2 regions of the Bacillus basilensis genome follow, and region 2 is predicted to be linked to the other one. Evidence: riboswitches for the same ligand, from Rfam matches in the RefSeq annotation. Region 2 holds a riboswitch; the other holds the start of a gene.

Region 1 (5,359 bases), on a different contig from region 2:
ATAATACTTCTATAATGAGAATGTAAGGTAACAAGCCTTACTTCAGGTTGCCACTTCTTCCATTTCTCTTCAAATTTCTTTTCCTCTTCTCTGTCAAAAGCAACATATACAGCAATAACTTGATCTGCCGAAAGAGCCTTCGCATAGTTCAATGAATTTTCCACCACATGAGTCATACCAGCTACAGGAACAACAATTACATTTCCCTCAATTGGAACAAGTGGTTCACAAGTTTTTAAACTTAATTGATCACCCACCGCGTCGTAATGCTTCTTAATTCGATGGAACAAGAAGATGATGGCAGGTAAGAAAATAAGGATCGACCAAACTTGTGCAAATTTAGTTAAAAAGAACATGCTCATTACGATAAAACTAATAACTGCACCGATTAAATTAATCGTTAATCTCAAAGCCCATCCTTCTGGTTTTTCACGAAGCCATTTTAATACCATCCCAGTTTGAGAAAGTGTGAATGGAATAAATACACCTACTGCATATAACGGGATTAAATGTTCTGTTTGCCCTTGGAAGGCTACAATTAAAATAATCGAAGCGATTCCAAGTATAATAATACCGTTTGAGTAACCTAGGCGGTCTCCTCTAATCGTAAACATTCTCGGTATAAACTTATCTTTTGCAAGGTTAACTGCTAATAACGGAAATGCAGAATATCCTGTGTTAGCAGCAAGAATTAATATTAAAGCTGTTGTACCTTGTATGAAATAGTACATGAAATTACGTCCAAATGTTTGTTCAGCAATTTGAGAAACAACTGTTACTTCTTTACTTGGAGTAATTCCGTAATAATAAGCTAAGAAAACAATCCCTGAAAATAACACTGCAAGTAATGCTCCCATTGCAAGCAATGTTTTCGCTGCATTGTTAGGTGCAGGATCCTTAAAGTTTGGAATTGCGTTAGAGATCGCCTCTACACCTGTTAAAGCCGAACTACCCGATGCAAATGCTCGTAACAGTAAAAACAAACTAATTCCTGCAACCGGCGTTCCAATTGGCGTGTGTAAAGTCGGTGAAACGTGTCCCGTTAAAATATTATATATCCCTACACCAATTAATATAAATAGTGCTAAAACGAATAAATAAACAGGATATGCTAAAACGGAAGCTGATTCCGTTACCCCTCTTAAATTTAAAATAGTAATAAATATAACAAATATAATCGCAATGATTACATTATGTGCATGTAAACTAGGAAAAGCAGATGTTAGCGCATCTGTACCAGCAGACACACTTACCGCAACCGTTAAAATATAATCGACTAATAAAGATCCTCCAGCAATTAAGCCTGGGTTCATCCCTAAATTTTCTTTTGATACAACATACGCGCCCCCGCCATGCGGATAAGCAAAAATAATTTGTCGATAAGATAAAATAAGGGCTGTCAATAATACTAATACCCCAACAGCTATCGGAATAGAATACCAATAAGCGATTGCTCCAAGACCTGCTAAAGCAATTAATATTTGCTCTGGACCGTAAGCAACCGATGATAAAGCGTCAGAAGACAAAATTGCTAACGCCTTCGTTTTATTGAGCTTTTGTTCTCCAAGCTCAGTTGATTTTAACGGTCTTCCAATTAAAAATCTTTTAATAGATGAAACCACTGCTGTCCACTCTCCATTAATTTTGTACGAACTTTTCTGCTAGTTACAGCGGATAAACTATTTCTTCAGAAAACAAAAAATGTCTACAAGCCATAACGAAATAGACTTGTAGACATTATATTTTTTGTCGCACAAGCTCCACCTTCCTTCTCAATATAACGCTTACGAGGTTAGCTGTCGGATTCGGGCCTATGAGTAGCCCTACCTTTTTCAAGGATTCACCCCATTGGATTAAGTATTAATCCATAAGAACGGGTCCCCCGCACCATGCGGTTTCAGCGATTTAGAAAATTGAAACTGTGGATTATAATACTCCTTTATTTTCAAAATGTAAACAAAAATTTTGAAAAAGAAAAAATTTAAAATGATTGCGCATAATCCGCCGATAAATATACATAATGAATACTAAAAAATCGATAAAGGAGACCCATATGTCTAAAGAAAAGAAGCCTATTTTTTCCGATTCCTATTTAGATGCGTTAGCAAATGAAATTAATCAACTATACAGTAAACGTGAACAGGAAATAAATTTGACAGATAGAACGAAAAGAAATAAATAAATTGTCATAAAAAAGAAAGCAATACACTTATATATTGCTTTCTTTTTTATTTTTTCATACATCCAATTCTATTGCTGATCTGTTAAAGGTCATTTCTTCATACACTTTCAAATTTTGATATACTGCTTCTAATAATGGTGCTTCTATAGAAAATTGTTCTGCTACATCTAGTAAATATCCTTGTAAGTGCTTTCCTTCTATAGACGAACCTTTTTCCATATCCCGCTGCATCGATGACTTCATGTCATATGAAATTTTATCAATTGTTTTCATATGTTCCTTGGAAATCTCATCCTTAACTGGTGCCCCAATATATCTCATAATTTGCACACATTCTTCAAATAAGCTTCGGATAAAATCACGTCCACCTTCACTTTCACGGATTGGTCCTATTGGTGCACGCATTAATGTTGTCACACCTGACATTACAGTAATAAATAAATATTTATGCCACATATCTTGCGTAATATTTTCACTTAAAACAAAACTAGATTTCGTATCTGCAAATGCTTTAGAAATATGCTTTATTCTCTCTGGATCTTGAGACTTAATTTCTCCAAATACAAGTCTGTTGGCAGCGCTAGTTTGTACAATTTCTCCTTGATCGTTTAACGTCGTCTCGATAAAGCATAAACCGCCAATTACTTTTTCCTCGCCGAATTCTTTTTGTAATAATGATAAATGAGCGATACCATTTAACAATGGAATGATTACAGTATTTTTACCTACAAACAGCTTCAAATCTTGAATTGCCTCGTTTAAGTGATACGCTTTTGTTGAAAATAAAATAACATCAAATGGAGAAGTTCTATCTTCTTTCGTTATTAATTTCGGTTGGAAGGAAAAATCCCCGTTCATACTTCGGATTACAAGTCCTCCTTCCTCTAATTGTTTTTTCCGTTTACTACGAACAAGAAACGTAACATCTTCTCCCTTTTCAACTAATCGGCCACCAAAAAAGCCTCCGACGCCACCAGCTCCTAGTACTAAAATACGCATACAACATCCCCCTTTTCAAAATATAATCTTATACCTTTTAGTATACATAACATTATACATGTCCCCTACTAAATAAGCTGAATTTTCATTCTTTATATAGTATAAAACAGTGGTTATTTTCAAATGAATTTGGGCATGTTGTTTTTATAGCACATATGGAAAGGAAACAATGTAAATGGAGGCAATACAAACAATCGAGGAAAAAGATGTAACAACAGCTATATTTCAATTTATATTCCCGTTTTCTTTTAAAACTGGATATGAACAAAATATGTTCCCTTTCTTACAGAAAAATGATTTTCGCCCTTTTCGACTCGATCATCTTGAAAATGAAAATACATACTACGGAAAGTTTCAAGTTTCACATCAAAATATGGAAGCATACTATCTTTCATTTACAAATAAAATTCTATTTCCTCATTCAGCGCATCAAAAAGGATTACAGCGCTATTCTAAAGACCTTAATTCAAATGGATATTTAATAACAAATCTTATTTCTGTTCCATTCAAGATTCATTCTATTGACATAACACTTTGTCCTTATGAACTTGGCTTCTTAACCATTCGGACAGAAGTAGAAACAGCTCCAAAAATGTCATTATCAGAAGCAATCGAATTTGCCGCCCGCTTCCGTGTACTTGAAACTAAAAATGATACAAACGAAACGATTTGTATTGAGTGTAATGGAAAAAGATATTCCCAAGTGGAAAGGTTCATTTTCGGTTATTTATTTCATGGCGTAACAGACTTCTTTGAGAAGAAGAGATTAAGAAGCTCTTACTTTCAAACCTTTCCATTCTTTGAAGACCAAAGAATGTACGTTCAAACATTATTATCTATAAAAGAAGATATGGAACTTAATGAAGTGGATGTTTATCGTACTTCCAGTCTTTCCGGGTTAACAAGTGATGGTAGAGCATATGTGAGTGCAAATAATCTTCCTTATATTCATGATTATTTAAAACAACACGCTTACCAGAGATGGGCACCCAATCGCTATTTCATAATGGAAGAACATATTTTCACATGTGTAACAAATGAGGGAGAACACGAAATTACTAAACTTGCCAGTCAAATGTACGGGGAATTTTATTACGCTTTGTTATTAAATCTATTTCATAAAATCGTTTTATTAAAAATGGCAAACGCTTATGCTGAACTAAACATTGAACAAGATACAAATGAAATAGAGAAATTAATTTATTCAATCAATTCATTTACAGCGAATTACTTTTCTTTAGAGCTAGTATCCCAATCACAGAGTGAAGATATTTTCTTTCGCTTAAGAAAACTTTTTAACATCGAAATTTTATACTCGAACGCAAAACAAAATCTTGATAGTTTGTTTAAATATCAAGAAAATGTCGCTTCAAAAAAAGATAGCCTTTTGTTATTAATTTTAACCCTCTACTCTGTAGTAGGCCAAATGTTAGGATTTACTATGATTGATCTTTTAAGAAACACCGATTCAAACAAAATATCTTCGCCCCTTGAATTTTTCGCTCTTTTAATAGCAATTAGCGGTATAGTCATTTCACTTATTTTAGGTGCACAAGGGTTATATCAATGGGGGGTACAGCATAGAAGAAGAAAAGCATGGGTCAAACAAACAGTGTTATCTGCTGTGAAAGAGAAAGATGATGAGAATTAAAAAAGTTTATTTTCAAATTATCCATCTGTAGCGCGCTTCAGTACATGAAATTTTTACCAGCGATTTTTCAAATATATCAGCGAAACTCGAAATATATCAGCAAAACTCGAAATATATCAGCGATTTTTCGAACATATCGACTTACCGACAAAAACTGACAAAAAGAAGAAGTTACTCCAAAATGAACTTTGGAGTAACTTCTTCTCGTTTTGCTATACTCATTCGACTTACTTTCCTGCTTCGATTTGTTCTAACGCAGCAGCTACTTGTTCTTCAGTTAATTCATGTTGTATTACGTAGCGGTTACGTGGGCTTACACGGCATTCATGAGAACATGCACGTAAATATTTCGCTTCGTTTTCTTCAGAACATAAAATTTTCTTGTTACATTCTGGATTTGAACAGTTTACATAGCGCTCACAAGGTTCACCTGTAAAGTGGTCTTTACCAACAATAACATGTTCTTTTTGGTTTACTGGTACAGCGATACGCTCATCGAACACGTAACATTGTCCATCCCAAAGCTC
Region 2 (13,960 bases):
CATGGGAGAAACAAAATAAATGGCTGAAAGATAAAGGGATGACGAAAGAAATCGTTCCAGCTGAGGAATTATTCGAAAACATTTTAAAGTAGGCGAATGAATATGAAAAATGAGCTTCATGTAATCTCAAATGGTCACATGTCATTCGAAGAGCTAGTGAATGTAGCAATGCAAATTGAGAGTGAGATTGATTATTTACATGTTCGTGAGCGTGAGAAAAGTACGAAGGAATTGTATGAAGGTGTGGAAAGTCTTTTGAAGAAAGGCTTTCCCGCATCGAAGATAGTAATAAATGATCGAATTGATATTGCTATTTTATTAAATATTCCGCGTGTGCAGCTAGGATATCGAAGCGCAGATGTAAGGTCAGTGAAAGAAAAGTTTTCTTATTTGCATGTCGGTTATTCTGTGCATTCTTTAGAAGAGGCGATCGATGCATTTAAGAATGGAGCGGATTCACTCGTCTATGGTCATGTATTTCCGACAGATTGTAAAAAAGGTGTGCCAGCGAGAGGGCTTGAAGAAGTTTCAGCCATTGCAAAGTGTTTATCCATACCGATTACAGCAATTGGAGGAATCACCACGGAAAACACAGGGGATGTTCTTACTAATGGTGTCAGTGGTATTGCTGTTATGTCTGGAATTATAAGTAGTAGTAACCCATATAGCAAAGCGAAATCTTATAAGGAATCAATAAGAAAGTGGGCGGAAAAACATGTGTAAGAAGTATGATGTAGCGATAATTGGCGGAGGTGTAATAGGTAGTTCAGTTGCACATTTTCTAGCAGAACGAGGGCATAAAGTAGCGATTGTAGAGAAGCAACAGATTGCATCTGAAGCCTCGAAAGCAGCTGCTGGTTTACTTGGGGTTCAGGCAGAATGGGATGCGTATGATCCGTTATTTGAACTTGCTAGAGAAAGCCGTGCTATATTTCCACAACTTGCAGCAGTTTTACGTGAAAAAACAGGCATCGATATTGGGTATGAAGAAAAAGGCATTTATCGCATTGCTCAAAATGAAGATGAGAAGGAAAGAATTCTTCATATTATGGATTGGCAGCAGAAAACAGGTGAAGATTCCTATTTTCTAACGGGAGAAAAATTGCGGGAAAAAGAGCCATTTCTATCTGAATCCATTATAGGTGCGGTATATTATCCGAAAGATGGTCATGTTATTGCACCAGAGCTTACAAAAGCATTTGCACACTCTGCAGCAATTTCCGGTACTGATATATATGAACAAACAGAAGTATTTGATATTCGTATTGAAAATGATAACGTAACAGGAATTGTTACAAGCGAAGGTATTATTGCGTGCGAGAAAGTTGTGATTGCAGGTGGTTCATGGAGCACGAAGTTACTAGGTTATTTTCACCGCGAATGGGGTACATATCCAGTTAAAGGAGAAGTAGTAGCGGTAAGAAGTAGAAAATCACTTTTAAATGCGCCTATTTTCCAAGAAAGATTTTATATTGCACCAAAGCGCGGTGGACGGTACGTAATTGGAGCAACGATGAAGTCTCATACGTTTAATAAAACTGTGCAACCAGAAAGTATTACTTCTATATTAGAGCGTGCTTATACAATATTGCCGGCTTTAAAAGAAGCGGAATGGGAAAGTGCATGGGCAGGATTAAGGCCACAATCAAATCACGAAGCTCCTTATATGGGAGAGCATGAAGAAATAAAAGGTTTATATGCTTGCACGGGCCATTATCGAAACGGCATTTTATTAAGTCCTGTTTCTGGTCAATATATGGCGGATTTAATAGAAGGAAAGCAGGAGAATCACTTGTTAGATTCATTGCTTTCTAAAAGAGTTTAGAAAGGGGATGGAAGTTTGAATTTAAAAATTAATGGTAATCAAATTGAAGTGCCAGCGAGTGTGAAAACAGTAGCTGAACTACTTACACATTTAGAGTTAGATAACAGAATTGTTGTAGTTGAGCGTAATAAAGATATTTTACAAAAAGATAATCATACAGATACATCTGTTTTTGATGGAGACCAAATTGAGATTGTAACTTTCGTAGGAGGCGGTTGATTATGTTAAACATTGGACCATTGTCATTTCAGTCTAGACTTTTATTAGGAACAGGGAAATTCCCTGATTTTGACGTACAGCAAAAAGCAATTGACGTTTCTGAAGCTGAAATTTTAACGTTTGCAGTACGTCGTATGGATATATTTGATGCAAAGCAACCTAATTTATTAGAGAAGCTTGATGTGAAAAAATATACGTTATTACCGAATACAGCCGGAGCGAAAAATGCTGAAGAAGCTGTTCGTATTGCAAAATTAGCGAAAGCTTCAGGACTTTGTGACATGATCAAAGTAGAGGTTATTGGTGATGATAGAACGTTATTACCTGATCCAATAGAAACATTAAAGGCATCTGAAATGTTACTAGAAGAAGGATTTATCGTACTTCCTTACACATCTGATGATGTTGTATTAGCCCGCAAATTACAAGAACTTGGCGTGCATGCGATTATGCCAGGAGCATCACCAATCGGATCAGGGCTTGGTATTGTAAATCCGTTAAATTTAAGCTTCATTATTGAACAAGCGACAGTACCAGTTATCGTTGACGCTGGTATCGGTAGCCCAGCTGACGCGGCATTCGCGATGGAATTAGGAGCGGATGGTGTGTTATTAAATACGGCTGTATCAGGAGCAAAAGATCCTATTAAAATGGCATACGCAATGAAATTAGGTATCAAAGCAGGTCGCATAGGCTTTGAAGCAGGTCGTATCGCACGTAAACGCTGTGCAACTGCAAGTAGTCCTTTAGAAGGAATGAGTGTAGTTGAATAATCGATATTCTCGCCAAGAACTATTTTCTCCCATTGGGGAAGAAGGACAGCAAAAGATAAGAGAAAAGCATGTGCTTATTATTGGCGCAGGCGCATTAGGTAGTGCAAATGCAGAAATGTTTGTAAGAGCTGGTGTTGGGAAGGTAACAATTGTTGACCGTGATTATGTCGATTGGAGTAATTTACAAAGGCAGCAATTGTATGCAGAGAGTGATGTGAAAAATAATCTTCCGAAGGCTGTAGCGGCGAAGAAACGTCTAGAAGAGATTAATAGTGAAGTAAGAGTAGAAGCACTCGTTCAAGATGTAACAGCTGAGGAATTAGAAGAGCTTGTTACAAATGTTGATGTAATCATTGATGCAACTGATAATTTCGAAACGCGTTTCATTGTAAATGATATAGCGCAAAAATATTCTATTCCATGGATTTACGGGGCTTGTGTAGGGAGTTACGGACTTTCTTACACAATTCTTCCTAGTAAAACACCATGTTTATCATGTTTATTACAATCGATTCCGCTTGGCGGTGCGACATGTGATACAGCGGGCATTATATCACCTGCTGTATCTCTCGTCGTTTCTCATCAAGTAACGGAAGCTCTTAAACTATTAGTGGAAGATTACGAATCACTTCGAGAGGGACTTGCGTCGTTTGATGTATGGAAGAATGAATATTCATGTATGAATGTGCAAAAGCTTCGTAAACACAATTGTCCTTCATGCGGGGAGAATGCATTATATCCGTATTTAAATAAAGAAAATACATCGAAAACAGCAGTTTTATGCGGACGAAATACAGTTCAAATTAGACCACCTCATAAAGGGGAAATGGATTTTGAACAATATAAGGGGCTGCTGGAAGGTCGCGTTACGGATTTAAATGTAAATCCATATTTACTATCATTTTCTGTTGAAGAAAAGAGATTAGTTGCCTTCAAAGATGGTCGTGTACTTGTACATGGAACGAAAGATATAAGCGAAGCAAAGACGATTTATCATCGCTATTTTGGTTAGAAAAGGATGAGTGGGATGAAAGTGAATAAAGCTTTAACAATTGCAGGATCTGATAGCGGAGGCGGTGCTGGCATTCAAGCGGATTTAAAAACATTCCAAGAGCTTGGTGTATATGGGATGACGGCTATTACGGTAATTACTGCTCAAAACACGCTTGGCGTTCAAGGGGTATATCCTGTTCCATTAGAAGGTATTACGGAACAGCTGAATTCAATTGGTACGGATTTAACACCAGATGCTGTGAAACTAGGAATGTTATTTAGTAGCGAAATCATTCAAATTGTAGCAGAACATATTAATAAATTTGGCTGGAATAATATTGTGCTAGACCCTGTTATGATTGCTAAGGGTGGAGCATCATTATTACAACAAGAAGCAGTACAAGCATTAAAGGAATATTTATTACCAGTAGCAACTGTTATAACACCGAATGTTCCGGAAGCAGAAGTGTTAACTGGGCTGGAAATTCATAACGTTGAAGATAGTAAAGAGGCTGCAAAAGTACTTCATGAATTAGGTGCGAAATATGTACTCATGAAGGGCGGACATGCAGAATATCAAGGTAATGAAGTAATTGATTTACTCTTTGATGGAGAAGATTTTATTGAATTTAGAAGTGAGCGAATTCCTTCAAAGCAAACACACGGAAGCGGCTGTACATTTGCGTCAGCAGTTACAGCTGGACTTGCGAAAGGATACTCGATGGAAGAGGCAGTTCAAGAGGCTAAACAATTTATTAGTATAGCAATTGAAGAACCGTTGAATATTGGAAGTGGTCATGGACCGACGAATCACTTTGCATACAAATTGAATAAAGCATAAGCATGAATAATAGAAAAGTCAGTTTTATAACTGGCTTTTTTTCTGTTTACTTTTTCCAAATACAGGAGTAATATATCAGCCAGAATACATTTTTGTAATACGCTGAGTCCAATTCTATGGAGCGGAGGAACCAATTTGTGCAGTGTCACTAGGGGTGAATCTTTCAATTTTGAAAGTAGGGCTACTCTCAAAGTCCGAATCCGACAGCTAACTTCGTAAGCGTCTTGAGAGAGGACGGTGCCATGATGGATACATCACTTCATCGATCTGATTAGTATAGGGGAATATCAATCTATGTTTGAGTTCTTTTATGCTAAGGAGGATGAGGTATATGGAACTAACACTTATTTGTGTTGGAGAAGAAAGCAAGGTAAATAGTTTAATAGATTTAGTAGCTTTTCAACATGAGTTAATTATTTTTACAGCAAATGAAGAGATAGCGGCTGAAGTTAGGAATTGTGGATTTGATTGGACGTATAGTTGTAGTAAGAAGCAGGATTTTACTAGTATTTGTGAGTGTATTAAGAAGGTGATTCTGCTAGGGGATGAGCTTCCAATCGTTAGCTTCTTTACAGAACACATTCGTTTTTCTTTCCAAGCGCCTATTACTGTTGTTACAAAAAATAAACGATATCCAGCGAGGCTCTATGAAACAATTGGAGCTACATTTGTCGTGTTTACGAATTGTGATAATATTTCTTTTTTATGTTTTGAATAAGGCGGGGGAGAAGAAAATGAAGGTGTTATTATTAGGAGATATAGCGAATCGTTGGGCAGTATCGGTAGAGCGAGTTCAAGAATTGGTGGTGCTCGATCCTATTTTTCCAAGGCCCTATATCATATTACCATCAAAAGACGCTTTATATTTAAAATCAGATGTTATCGAATATGAGCAGCTACATGCAGAATTGTCACAAGTTTATATTCGCGGGAGAAATTTACGTGCTTTTTTACGAGGGGAATAAATAGTGTATAAAAAAAGAGCGAATGCGAAGTGCAACAAGCTATGCACTTCATGTCATTCGCTCTTTTTATTTCGTATTTAAAAGGTTATTTCTGTGAAAAAGAAAGAAAAGACGAGAAAACAGATGAAAGAATATTAATAACACTAAATGTAAGCGTTTAAACAGATGGATATTTTCTTATTTTCAGTAATTTGCCTCTTTACAAGTTAAATATAGAGGAGTATATTTACTCTCATAAATCATTCATAAAATTTCCAAAAAAACCTAAAATCGCTGAGTTCCAGAAATGGAGCGGGGGAACCAATTTTGTGCATCGTCACTTGGGGTGAATCTTTCAGTTTTGAAAGTAGGGCTACTCTTTAGGCCCGAATCCGACAGCTAACCTCGTAAGCGTTTAGAGAGGAGGTTTACTTTGTGTTGTTCATTTCGAACACTAAGTAGAGCTTAGTGTTCTTTTTTTGATAATCTAATGGTAAATTTTTACAATGGGAAGAGGGATAGCTATGTTAGATGTTGTAATGATCGGGATTTTTGTTGTGTTAGTCGCATCGATGGCAAGTCTTGCAAGTTGGTCAGATAAAGTTGTGAAAGAAGGGAAGCAATCATGACGATTGCCTTATCGGTTATTGTTGCAGTAATTACGTTGTACTTAGTGTATGCATTATTAAATCCGGAAAAGTTTTAATTAGGGGGAGTCATTCATTATGATCTGGGTCGCAGTTGTTATTACAATGCTATTGTTTATTCTTGTGGCAAAGCCAACGGGAATTTATTTAGAGAAAGCCTTTCAAGGTAGTAAAAAGCTAGATAAAGTATTCGGGCCTTTTGAAAAACTTATTTTTAAAATTGCGGGTGTAAAAGAATACAATCAAACGTGGAAACAGTACGCATTATCATTAGTTTTATTAAATGGATTTATGATTGTTGTAGTATATTTCATTTTCAGATTACAAGGAGTATTGCCATTAAATCCAGCACACATTGAAGGAATGGAGCCTACGCTCGCTTTTAATACAGCAATTAGTTTTATGGCTGATACAAACTTACAGCATTATAGCGGTGAAAATGGTTTATCTTATTTATCACAATTAATCGGAATTACATTCTTAATGTTTGCAGCACCGGCAACGACTTTAGCGCTCGTTATGGCATTTATAAGAGGACTGGCTGGAAAAGAACTCGGTAACTTTTTCGTTGATTTTACGAGAGCGTTAACGAGAGTTTTTCTTCCTATCGCATGTATTGCGGCACTAGCGTTTGTTGCACTTGGCGTACCACAAACGTTAGACGGAGCAGTTACGGCACAAACGATTGATGGCGCGAAGCAAAGTATTTTACGTGGGCCAGTTGCATCATTCGTTTCAATTAAGGAACTTGGGAATAACGGTGGTGGATTTTTCGGGGCAAACTCTACACATCCTTTTGAAAACCCAGGACAAATGAGTAATATTTTGCAAATGATGCTTATGATGTTATTGCCAACAGCACTACCATTCACGTACGGACGAATGGTAGGAAATAAAAAACAAGGACGTATTCTTTTCGTTTCACTATTCATGGTGTTTTTACTAGGGTTTATAACGATTACGACATCTGAACTAAACGGGAATCCGGCATTAAATGGAATGGGTATTGAACACGTACAAGGAAGTACAGAAGGAAAAGAAGTAAGGTTCGGAACAGTATTTTCTTCCCTTTATGCGACTGTAACGACAGCTGCTGAAACAGGGGCTGTTAATACGATGCATGATACGTTAACACCAATTGGTGGGTTAGTTCCACTTGTAAATATGATGTTAAATACAGTATATGGCGGCGTTGGAGCAGGTTTTGTGAACATTATTATGTATGCGATTATCGCAGTCTTTATATCTGGATTGATGGTCGGACGGACACCAGAGTTTTTAGGTAAGAAAATTGAAGGTAAGGAAATGAAGTTAATTGCGGTAACGATACTATTTCATCCACTGCTTATTTTAGGATTTTCAGCATTAGCTCTTTCAACAAGTTTAGGAACGGATGCTATTTCTCATTCCGGTTTCCACGGTTTGACGCAAGTGGTATATGAATATACATCGTCAGCTGCGAATAACGGATCTGGATTTGAAGGATTAGCGGATAATACACCGTTTTGGAATATTACAACTGGTTTAGTTATGTTTTTAGGTCGCTATTTCAGTTTAATTACGATGCTAGCTGTCGCAGCTTCATTGAAAGAAAAGACGGTTGTACCAGAAACAGTCGGAACGTTCCGTACGGATAATAGTTTATTTGGCGGCATTTTCATCGGAACAATTGTAATTGTCGGTGCATTAACATTCTTCCCGATGTTAGTACTCGGTCCAATTGCAGAATTTCTTACATTGAAGTAATGGAGGGTAAATGATGAGACTGGTAGTAGTAAAAGAAAAAAGAGTAAATCAGTCACAAATACATGCTGTAGAAGATGAGGTTAGACAAGTGAAAGCGATGGATCGTGATATCGTGACACATGCGATGAAACAATCCTTTGCGAAATTGAGTCCGAAAGTCATGATAAAGAATCCAATTATGTTTGTTGTGGAAATTGGATTTATCATTACGTTCATTTTATCGTTTCTTCCAAGTGGTTCTAGTAGTGTACCAGGATGGTTTAATATAACAGTTTCTCTCATTCTATTATTTACAGTTTTATTTGCTAACTTTGCAGAAGCTTTAGCGGAAGGTCGGGGGAAAGCGCAAGCCGATTCCTTAAAACAGTCGAAGAAAGATGTATTTGCAAATGTTGTAAAAGAAAATGGAGACACCGTTCAAGTTTCAGCAACTGATCTTAGAAAAGGTGACGTTGTTATTGTAAAACAAGGAGAAATGATTCCAAGTGATGGGGAAGTAATAAAAGGATTAGCGTCTGTCGATGAATCTGCGATTACAGGGGAATCAGCTCCTGTAATAAAAGAAGCCGGAGGTGATTTTTGCTCCGTAACAGGCGGTACGATGGTTGTAAGTGATGAGATTACGATTGTCATTACGAGTAATCCTGGGGAATCATTTATTGATAAAATGATTTCGTTAGTAGAAGGGGCTTCTCGTCAAAAAACGCCGAATGAGATTGCTTTAAATACAGTATTAACGAGTTTAACGCTTATTTTCTTAATCGTTGTTGTGACGCTGCCGATTTTTACAAATTACTTAGGATTTCAAATTGATACAGCTGTACTTGTAGCGTTGTTAGTTTGTTTAATTCCAACGACAATTGGTGGATTATTATCGGCAATTGGTATTGCCGGGATGGACCGCGTGACAAAGTTTAATGTGTTAGCGATGTCGGGTAAAGCAGTGGAAGCTGCGGGTGATATTAATACAATTATTTTAGATAAAACGGGTACGATTACTTTCGGGAACCGAATGGCTCATACATTATTACCTGTAGGAAATGAAACGATTGAGCAAGTTGGAAAGTGGGCTGCTATTAGCTCAGTTTTAGATGAAACACCAGAAGGTCGATCAGTTATAGAATATGTAAAAACGAAGTCTATATCATATAATCGAGAAATTGCAGAAAAAGGTGAATTTGTTCCATTTAAAGCAGAAACGAGAATGAGTGGTGTTGATTTACAGGACGGAACGAAAGTGAGAAAAGGTGCTGTAGGTAGCGTAATTGAATGGGTTCAGTCACAAGGTGGCACGATTCCGAAAGATGTAAATCAAAAAGCAGATTTCATTTCAAAAGAGGGCGGAACACCACTTGTAGTTGCAGTAAATAATCGTATTTACGGTTTAATCTATTTAAAAGATACAGTAAAACCTGGCATGCGTGAACGTTTTGAACAGTTGCGTCAAATGGGGATTAAAACGGTTATGTGTACAGGGGATAACCCATTAACAGCAGCAACAATTGCAAAAGAAGCAGGGGTAGATGAATTCGTTGCCGAGTGTAAACCAGAAGATAAAATTTCTGTTATTAAAGCAGAGCAAGATAAAGGGAAACTTGTAGCGATGACAGGTGATGGTACAAATGATGCGCCGGCATTAGCGCAGGCTGACGTTGGATTAGCAATGAATAGCGGAACGACAGCTGCAAAAGAAGCAGCAAATATGATTGATTTAGATTCGAACCCAACAAAAATTATTGAGGTTGTAGGAATCGGTAAGCAATTGTTAATGACACGTGGTGCGTTAACGACGTTTAGTATTGCAAATGATATCGCGAAATATTTCGCTATTATTCCAGCGATGTTTACACTTGCAATTCCGCAAATGGAAGCATTGAACATTATGAAATTAACATCACCACTGTCAGCGATTTTATCAGCATTAATATTTAATGCAGTTATTATTCCATTACTCATTCCATTGGCGATGAAAGGTATCGCATATAAACCGATGAGTTCGAATGCACTACTTGGCCGAAACCTACTTATTTATGGGCTGGGCGGAGTGATTGTACCGTTTATTGGAATTAAAGTAATTGATATGATTGTCGGTTTGTTCATATAAGGAAGAGGGGAAAAAGATGGCGAAGAAACAAAGTATACTATCACCGATTATACGTATTACTTTTACATTTTTAGTGTTGTGCGGCCTTGTATATCCGCTTATTGTTACTGGTATTGCGCAAGCAGTAATGAAGGATAATGCGGATGGAAGTCTAATATATAATGATAAAAATGAAGTGATTGGTTCTAAATTAATCGGTCAAAATTTCACAGATCCACGTTATTTTCATGGACGTGTCTCTAGTATTGAATATAAAGCAGAAGCGTCTGGTTCAAATAACTATGCACCGTCTAATCCAGATTTAGAGAAACGAGTAGAGAAAAGTATTGAAGATTGGAAGAAACAAAATCCCACTGTTCCGGTTACAGAAGTGCCAATCGATTTAGTGACAAATTCAGGTTCAGGGCTTGATCCTGACATTAGTCCGAAGGCAGCTTCCGTACAGGTAGAGCGCATCTCGAAATTAACGAATATTTCGAAAGAAATGCTGGATCAATTGATTAAAGATCAAACGGAAGATGCGGCACTTGGCTTATTTGGAGAAAACCGCGTGAACGTTTTAAAGTTAAATTTAGAATTACAGAAATTAATGAAATAGTAACAGTGCTACCTCAATCTAACGGATTGAGGTAGCGTTGTTTCGAAAGAAAGGTTGTGAATGTTTTGTATGCGGATGACTATAAACCAACTTTTCAAAGGCGAACACCAGAAGAGTATTTAGAATATATTCGTCAGCAAAATCGCGGGAAGTTAAAGTTATATGTGGGGGCTGCTCCAGGAGTAGGGAAAAGTTATAAAATGCTCTTTGATGCAAGAGAGATGAAAAAAGATGGTATGGATATTGTAATTGGTTTAATTGAAACGCACGGAAGAAAAGAGACGGAAGAAGCAATTGCAGATTTAGAAAAGGTTTCTTTAAAAGAAATACAGTATAAAGGAAAAATATTTTATGAACTTGATGTGGAAGAAATTATAAAACGTGCACCGCAAGTAGTCGTAGTTGATGAACTGGCACATAGTAATATACCAGGTTCCAAACATAAAAAACGTTACATGGATGTGCAAGAATTGCTAGAGGCTGGTATATCCGTATTATCAGCGTTTAATATTCAGCATTTAGAAAGTGTTCATGATATTGTAGCTCAAATTACGAATATAAAAGTACGAGAACGAATTCCAGATTTTATTTTGCAAAAGGCGAATGAAATTCAGCTCGTTGATGCAACACCTGAGGTATTAAGGAAGAGATTAATAGATGGAAAGATATATAAGGAAGAAAAAATTCAGCAAAGCTTACAAAATTTCTTTACGCTTAATAATCTAGGGGCACTCAGAGAGTTATCGCTTCGTGAAGTTGCTGATGATATGGAAGAGAAAATTAGCCAAACAGTAATAGAACCGAATGGCGTAAAAGAAAAAATTCTTGTTTGTGTACAATATAGCTCAACAGCGGAGAAATTAATAAGACGAGGATGGCGCATGGCTGATCGGTTAAACGCTGAATTGTATGTATTAAATGTTGAAAGAGAAAATATAGACTCTCTTTCAGCTGGTAAAAAGCAAACAATTGAAGAATGGAAGGCGCTCACGAATCAATTTGATGCGAGTTTTGTGTTAGAAGAGGCAAAAGGGAGAAAGCCAGCGGATGTTATTATTGAAGTCGCGAAAAGATTACAAGTAACGCAAATTTTACTGGGGCAATCGGCAAGAACAAGGTGGGAAGAAATAAGAAAAGGCTCGATTGTAAATGAGATTATGAGACAAACGAAGTATATTGATATTCATATTGTTGCGGATCAACGAGCGTAAAATAGAGACCATCTTAGGTCTCTATTTTACTTTTTGTGTGGCGGGGAAGCGTAGCATTTTCATTGCATATAAGATTATGATTAGAAACATAATTGCACCTAGGAAGAAAATCCAAAAGTAATTTTGATTAAATAAAAGAAATCCACCTACAAGTGGCCCTGTGCTCATACCGAAATAGCGGATGAAGTTGTACATACCGATAGCAGTTGCGCGTTCTTGTACGAATTCTTCCGTTAATAAAGTAGTGTGAGTTGGCATAGACAGTCCCATACTAAAACCGTATAAAGAGGTAACGATAATGATGAATGGGATGTTGAAGCTATATGTGAAAGAGAATAAAGTGACACATATAATATTGAAGAAACTAGTAATGAATAAAGCTTGCTTTGTTGTGAGAAGTTTTTGCAAAAGTTTATAGCAATAACTTCCTAACATGATGGAAAGGGACATTGGTATAAACATAAGACCGATTTCACTTGCAGTTAGGTGAAATGAATTTGTTAAAATGCTTGGTAAAAAAACGAGAAAGCAAAAGTAAATACAAAATTGAATAAAGCCAATAAGAGTAATAGAAAATCCAGTTGTATTTTTTAAGATAAGCCAGTAATTCTTTTTTGCTTGCGGTTGCTTCATTACAGTTGGTTTTGTTTCTGGAAGTAGTGAAATGTTTATAATTAATAAGAGAATGCCAAGTATAGATAAAAACAGAAATACGGATAAGTGGCCATTTATACTGCCGAGATAACCACCAATTAGAGGGCCAACCGCAGGTGCGAGAGCAAGTAACATTTGATAGAGGCTCATTGCTTCTCCGCGTTCTTTTCCTTCAAATAAATCACCAATAATCGTTGCTGCGACTACAGGTATAGCTGCTATTCCTATAGCTTGAACAGCTCTAAAAAATAGAAATAAATAAACGTTCGCCGAAAAAGCACATCCAATTGAACCAATTGTACTAATGACTAAACTAGGGATAAGGACAGATTTTCTCCCTTTTGTATCAATTAAAGGTCCATAGAAGAGCTGCATAATCGCAAGAACGAATGTGAAAATTGAAACTGTTACATTTACAAGATAAAGAGAAGTGTGAAAAGAAGCTTGAATCATAGGCAAGATAGGTGTGTAAATATTTTGAGCGAAGGAACCGAGTAAGGCACTAATACAGATAACATATAAAATGAAATTTAGTTTGGATTTTTTCATTGTGTTAACCTCCTTTTTATTTTGTTTCCTTGGAAACTAAATTTATTTTAACATGTTTTTCTCACTTGTAAATATGAAAAAATGATTTTAAAATGGTATATAGTGAAATTGTTTCTTTGGAAACTTAGGGGGCGAACGGATTGGATTATGCAACGAAGCAAATGGAAATACTTTCGGACATTCGTACACTTTTGCATAAAAAAGAAGAACATTTGAAAGGACAAAATGAGAAGTTTCTTCGTGAGACAGGTGTAAGTGGTATGTCTTTATCTGAGTTACATGTGATCGAGTGTATCGGGAAAAATGGTCTGATGAATGTAACGGCAATTACGACAGAAATGGGAATAACGAAGGGCGCAATCTCTAAAATTTGTACAAAGTTGTTTCAAAAGCAATTCGTTGAGAAGATACAAATGTTAGATAATCAAAAAGAAATTTTTTTCCGCTTAACGGAAAGCGGAAATGAAATATATAAAGCTCATGATAAATTGCATAAACAAGCTGAAGAAAAGTGGCTGTTACTTTTAGATGGATATACGAAAGAAGAGCAAGACTTTATTCAAAGGTTTATAAAGGATGTCTCCGATCATTTGGAAATATAATTGGAAGAAAAAACTCCTTCATTTCAAGCCGTTTGAATATAATTTCTAAAAGAACTCATATATAATAGAAAAAGATACTTAACATAGTGAATAATTAAAGAGTCAATATATAAAGAGGAGAGAATAACATGCTTGAAAATACGGGGTTAGTATTAGAAGGCGGCGGTATGCGTGGTGTATATACGGGCGGGATACTAGAATACTTTATGGAACAAGATTTATATTTTCCATATGTAGTCGGTGTATCAGCTGGT

Evidence for each region. Region 2 has a riboswitch for cyclic di-AMP ahead of ACQVV1_RS09425 (SipW-dependent-type signal peptide-containing protein). Riboswitches for the same ligand answer to the same signal wherever they lie in the genome.
Region 1: another riboswitch for cyclic di-AMP. It lies ahead of ACQVV1_RS17965 (APC family permease); the one in region 2 lies ahead of ACQVV1_RS09425 (SipW-dependent-type signal peptide-containing protein).

The regions. Positions count from the first base shown of each region.
Region 1 is NZ_JBNTQO010000009.1:80,308-85,666, reverse strand. Features, by position in the region: gene ACQVV1_RS17965 (APC family permease) at 1-1,622, opposite strand, end outside; cyclic di-AMP (ydaO/yuaA leader) riboswitch at 1,767-1,913, opposite strand; gene ACQVV1_RS17960 (hypothetical protein) at 2,054-2,182, shown strand; gene panE (2-dehydropantoate 2-reductase) at 2,237-3,181, opposite strand; gene ACQVV1_RS17950 (hypothetical protein) at 3,357-4,832, shown strand; gene trhO (oxygen-dependent tRNA uridine(34) hydroxylase TrhO) at 5,060-5,359, opposite strand, start outside.
Region 2 is NZ_JBNTQO010000004.1:8,783-22,742, forward strand. Features, by position in the region: gene ACQVV1_RS09380 (ABC transporter substrate-binding protein) at 1-92, shown strand, start outside; gene tenI (thiazole tautomerase TenI) at 103-723, shown strand; gene thiO (glycine oxidase ThiO) at 716-1,825, shown strand; gene thiS (sulfur carrier protein ThiS) at 1,841-2,044, shown strand; gene thiG (thiazole synthase) at 2,047-2,817, shown strand; gene thiF (thiazole biosynthesis adenylyltransferase ThiF) at 2,810-3,829, shown strand; gene thiD (bifunctional hydroxymethylpyrimidine kinase/phosphomethylpyrimidine kinase) at 3,836-4,651, shown strand; cyclic di-AMP (ydaO/yuaA leader) riboswitch at 4,742-4,889, shown strand; gene ACQVV1_RS09415 (hypothetical protein) at 4,983-5,369, shown strand; gene ACQVV1_RS09420 (hypothetical protein) at 5,386-5,616, shown strand; cyclic di-AMP (ydaO/yuaA leader) riboswitch at 5,878-6,023, shown strand; gene ACQVV1_RS09425 (SipW-dependent-type signal peptide-containing protein) at 6,120-6,224, shown strand; gene ACQVV1_RS09430 (potassium-transporting ATPase subunit F) at 6,221-6,301, shown strand; gene kdpA (potassium-transporting ATPase subunit KdpA) at 6,321-7,988, shown strand; gene kdpB (potassium-transporting ATPase subunit KdpB) at 8,002-10,092, shown strand; gene kdpC (K(+)-transporting ATPase subunit C) at 10,109-10,690, shown strand; gene kdpDN (KdpD-like non-kinase potassium sensor) at 10,747-11,901, shown strand; gene ACQVV1_RS09455 (MFS transporter) at 11,923-13,104, opposite strand; gene ACQVV1_RS09460 (MarR family transcriptional regulator) at 13,245-13,706, shown strand; gene ACQVV1_RS09465 (patatin-like phospholipase family protein) at 13,835-13,960, shown strand, end outside.